DNA from 2 places in the Streptomyces sp. NPDC002676 genome. Region 1 is predicted to be linked to the other one. Evidence: predicted binding sites of a transcription regulator. Region 1 holds the regulator's gene; the other holds the start of a gene.
What was found. Region 1 encodes HrcA, which represses chaperone genes, less so after heat shock. Its sites were predicted from a motif close to TTNGCACTCNGNNNNNCNGAGTGCNAA; they were not measured.
Positions count from the first base shown of each region.

Region 2: a site for HrcA is predicted at 817-843, ahead of groL (chaperonin GroEL). Genes of this name have one in related genera too.

Region 1 is NZ_JBSFVT010000001.1:530,424-532,819, forward strand. Features, by position in the region: gene ACWD3E_RS02360 (MBL fold metallo-hydrolase) at 1-461, opposite strand, end outside; gene hrcA (heat-inducible transcriptional repressor HrcA) at 646-1,662, shown strand; gene dnaJ (molecular chaperone DnaJ) at 1,663-2,396, shown strand, end outside.
Region 2 is NZ_JBSFVT010000004.1:415,790-418,185, reverse strand. Features, by position in the region: gene ACWD3E_RS15205 (MoaD/ThiS family protein) at 1-73, shown strand, start outside; gene ACWD3E_RS15200 (cold-shock protein) at 493-696, shown strand; gene groL (chaperonin GroEL) at 1,005-2,396, shown strand, end outside.

The DNA of each region.
Region 1 (2,396 bases):
AGCAGTACCTGCCTGCCGCCGCCCAGGGCCAGCGTCCACTCGCCCGAGACCAGATGGTGGGGAGGGGCCAGGGCTTCCACGGCCTCGTCCGCGTCGGCCGGCGGCAGGCCGTGGCGGATCGCGTCCTGGCGCAGCTCCTCGCGCTCGTACGTGAACACCGCGTCCAGGCCCACCGCCCCGTACACCTCCGCCCCGGCGAACCCGCCGGCGAACGCGGCGGCGCCGAAGACGTGGTCGAAGTGCGGATGCGTGAGAGCGAGATGGGTCACACGGCGACCCGCGAGCGCCTGCGCCCGCGCCCGCACCCGCGCGCCCTCGGCCAGGCTCGACCCGGCGTCCACCAAGAGCGCCGTACCCTCCCCCAGAACCAGCCCCACGGTGCAGTCCCAGCCGGGCAGCCGGCACCGTCCGACCCCCGCGGCGAGCCGCTCCCACTCCACCTCTTCCCAAGTCACCGTCATACCGCGACGCTAGCGACAACGGTCATCCTGAACACGGACCGGGCACGGTGGCGCGGGGACCGGCCTTGCCCGGGGCGTACCCCACAGCCGTACACTGGGCCGGGGAAGGCTGGCACTCGCGTGCGAAGAGTGCCAGGCGGACGACCCGAAGGGCCCAGGGACGACGTGCTGGAGGTGCGCGCGAATGCTGAGTGAACGCAGGCTTCAGGTGCTGCGCGCCATCGTCCAGGACTACGTGGGCACCGAGGAGCCAGTGGGCTCGAAGGCGCTCACCGAGCGGCACAACCTCGGCGTCTCCCCGGCAACCGTGCGCAACGACATGGCGGCCCTGGAGGACGAGGGGTTCATCGCGCAGCCGCACACCAGTGCGGGGCGGATCCCCACCGACAAGGGTTACCGGCTGTTCGTCGACAAGCTCGCCGGCGTCAAGCCGATGACCGCGCCGGAGCGGCGGGCGATCCAGAACTTCCTGGACGGCGCCGTCGATCTCGACGACGTCGTGGCGCGGACCGTGCGGCTGCTCGCGCAGCTCACACGGCAGGTCGCCGTCGTGCAGTACCCGTCGCTGACCCGGTCCACCGTGCGGCACGTGGAACTGCTCTCGCTCGCTCCCGCGCGCGTGATGCTCGTGCTGATCACGGACACCGGCCGGGTCGAGCAGCGGATGGTCGACTGCCCGGCGCCGTTCGGCGAGTCCTCGCTGGCGGATCTGCGGGCGCGGCTGAACAGCCGGGTCGCGGGGCGCCGGTTCACGGACGTGCCGCGGCTGGTCGAGGACCTGCCCGAGGCCTTCGAGGCCGAGGACCGCGGCACGGTCTCGATGGTGCTCTCCACACTGCTGGAGACGCTCGTCGAGGAGAACGAGGAGCGGCTGATGATCGGCGGAACCGCCAATCTGACCCGCTTCGGACATGACTTTCCCCTCACGATCCGGCCGGTGCTCGAGGCGCTGGAGGAGCAGGTCGTGCTCCTCAAGCTCCTGGGCGAGGCGAAGGATCCGGGCGTGACCGTGCGCATCGGGCACGAGAACGCCCATGAGGGACTCAACTCCACCTCCGTCGTGTCGGTCGGCTACGGTTCGGGCGGCGAGGCAGTCGCCAAGCTCGGCGTGGTCGGACCGACCCGCATGGACTACCCGGGAACGATGGGAGCGGTACGCGCAGTGGCACGGTACGTCGGACAGATCCTGGCGGAGTCGTAAGTGGCCACGGACTACTACGCCGTTCTCGGCGTGCGCCGCGACGCGTCGCAGGATGAGATCAAGAAGGCGTTCCGCAGGCTCGCGCGCGAGCTGCATCCGGACGTCAACCCCGATCCGAAGACCCAGGAGCGGTTCAAGGAGATCAACGCCGCTTACGAGGTGTTGTCGGACCCGCAGAAGAAGCAGGTCTACGACCTCGGCGGCGACCCGCTCTCGCAGTCGGGCGGGGCCGGTGCGGGCGGCTTCGGGGCCGGTGGCTTCGGCAACTTCTCCGACATCATGGACGCGTTCTTCGGCACGGCGTCGCAGCGCGGCCCGCGCTCGCGCACCCGGCGCGGCCAGGACGCGATGATCCGCATCGACGTCGAGCTGGACGAGGCGGCCTTCGGGACGACCAAGGAGATCCAGGTCGACACGGCGGTCGTCTGCAACACCTGCAGCGGTGAGGGCGCGGCGCCGGGCACCTCCGCCCAGACGTGTGACATGTGCCGGGGCCGCGGTGAGGTCTCGCAGGTCACCCGCTCCTTCCTGGGCCAGGTCATGACCTCGCGGCCCTGCCCCCAGTGCCAGGGCTTCGGCACGGTCGTGCCGAACCCTTGCCCGGAGTGCGCAGGCGACGGGCGTGTCCGCTCCCGCCGCACTCTTACGGTGAAGATCCCGGCCGGTGTCGACAACGGCACGCGGATCCAGCTCGCCGGTGAGGGTGAGGTCGGGCCGGGCGGCGGTCCCGCCGG
Region 2 (2,396 bases), on a different contig from region 1:
GCAGGGCCTGGAGACGGCGACCCCGGACGGTGCCGGCGTCTCCATCATTCCGGCGGTCGCCGGCGGCTGCTGAGGCCTGAGTCACACACTGTTCCTTGAATTGCCCCCTCCGTGAGAGAAACGGAGGGGGCAATTCTGCGTGATTGAGCGCGGTAGAGTTGGGGAACGCGCTCCTGGCCCTCGGGTCGGAAGCCCTGGATTCATGCCGCATGCCCGACAAGAAGCAGCCAAAATGCACGGGTTTTATGCGGCTTTTGTTGCCTTTACGGGGCCCGACTTGCCCTGAATTCAGGCGAATTCTCGCCAGATTCCGGATGCCGCTCGTCCAGATTTCTCGTCCGATTGACCTGTTGCAGACGGCAGTTGGACAGATACATTCAGCCGCGGTCGACGCGTTCCGGCGCACGCCCCCGACCAATTCTGGGGGGTGAGGTCTGACCCGGGTCCGCGAAGTGTGGATCTGTGCAAGGGCCAGTAATAGGGGAGTTAGGCATGGCTCAGGGCACCGTCAAGTGGTTCAACGCGGAGAAGGGGTACGGCTTCATCGCGGTCGACGGTGGTGCGGACGTCTTCGTCCACTACAGCGCCATTCAGATGGACGGCTACCGCACCCTGGAAGAGGGCCAGCGGGTGGAGTTCGAGATCTCGCAGGGCCAGAAGGGCCCGCAGGCCGACATGGTCCGCCTCAGCGCCTGAACGTTTCTTGCCGAAGGGCCCGCACCTCGCACAGGGTGCGGGCCCTTCGCTGTGCCCGGGGTTCGTCCGGGGTCCGCTGTTCGCGGGCGGCTGACGGGGGCTGCCGTACCCCGAGAGGCGCTTGCACTCTCCATGCCCGAGTGCTAATCATTGCGTTAGCACTCTGAAGGTGAGAGTGACAGTGAGGACCGGGTCGGTGAGGCCCGCAGGCCAAGTGGGGCAAGGAACCACGGGGCAGGCGAGCCGTCCGTCGCGGGCGCGGGCGCGGTCCGAAGGAATCACCCCCAGTCCTGGAGGGACCACTTCACATGGCCAAGATCATCGCGTTCGACGAGGAGGCGCGGCGCGGCCTCGAGCGCGGCATGAACCAGCTCGCGGACGCCGTGAAGGTGACGCTCGGCCCCAAGGGCCGCAACGTCGTCCTCGAGAAGAAGTGGGGCGCCCCCACGATCACCAACGATGGTGTGTCCATCGCCAAGGAGATCGAGCTGGAGGACCCGTACGAGAAGATCGGCGCCGAGCTGGTCAAGGAAGTCGCCAAGAAGACGGACGACGTCGCCGGTGACGGTACGACCACCGCGACCGTGCTCGCCCAGGCCCTGGTCAAGGAAGGCCTGCGCAACGTCGCCGCCGGTGCCAACCCGATGGCCCTGAAGCGCGGTATCGAGAAGGCCGTCGAGGCCGTCTCCGCCGCCCTGCTGGAGCAGGCGAAGGACGTCGAGACCAAGGAGCAGATCGCCTCCACCGCGTCCATCTCCGCCGCCGACACCCAGATCGGCGAGCTGATCGCCGAGGCCATGGACAAGGTCGGCAAGGAAGGCGTCATCACCGTCGAGGAGAGCAACACCTTCGGCCTGGAGCTTGAGCTCACCGAGGGCATGCGCTTCGACAAGGGCTACATCTCCGCCTACTTCGCGACCGACATGGAGCGCATGGAGGCGGTGCTCGAGGACCCGTACATCCTCATCGCCAACTCCAAGATCTCCTCGGTCAAGGACCTGCTCCCGCTGCTGGAGAAGGTCATGCAGTCGGGCAAGCCGCTGCTGATCATCGCCGAGGACGTCGAGGGCGAGGCCCTGTCGACCCTGGTCGTCAACAAGATCCGTGGCACCTTCAAGTCCGTCGCCGTCAAGGCCCCGGGCTTCGGTGACCGCCGCAAGGCCATGCTCGGCGACATCGCCATCCTCACGGGCGGCGAGGTCATCTCCGAGGAGGTCGGCCTCAAGCTGGAGAACGCCACCCTCGACCTGCTGGGCAAGGCCCGCAAGGTGGTCATCACCAAGGACGAGACCACCATCGTCGACGGTGCCGGTTCCTCCGAGCAGGTCGCGGGCCGCGTGAACCAGATCCGCGCCGAGATCGAGAACAGCGACTCCGACTACGACCGCGAGAAGCTGCAGGAGCGCCTGGCGAAGCTCGCCGGCGGTGTCGCGGTCATCAAGGCCGGCGCCGCCACCGAGGTGGAGCTGAAGGAGCGCAAGCACCGCATCGAGGACGCCGTCCGCAACGCCAAGGCGGCCGTCGAGGAGGGCATCGTCGCCGGTGGTGGCGTGGCCCTGCTGCAGACCTCCAACGTCTTCGAGAAGCTGGAGCTCGAGGGTGACGAGGCGACCGGCGCCAACGCCGTCCGTCTCGCCCTGGAGGCCCCGCTGAAGCAGATCGCCGTCAACGGTGGTCTCGAGGGCGGCGTCGTCGTGGAG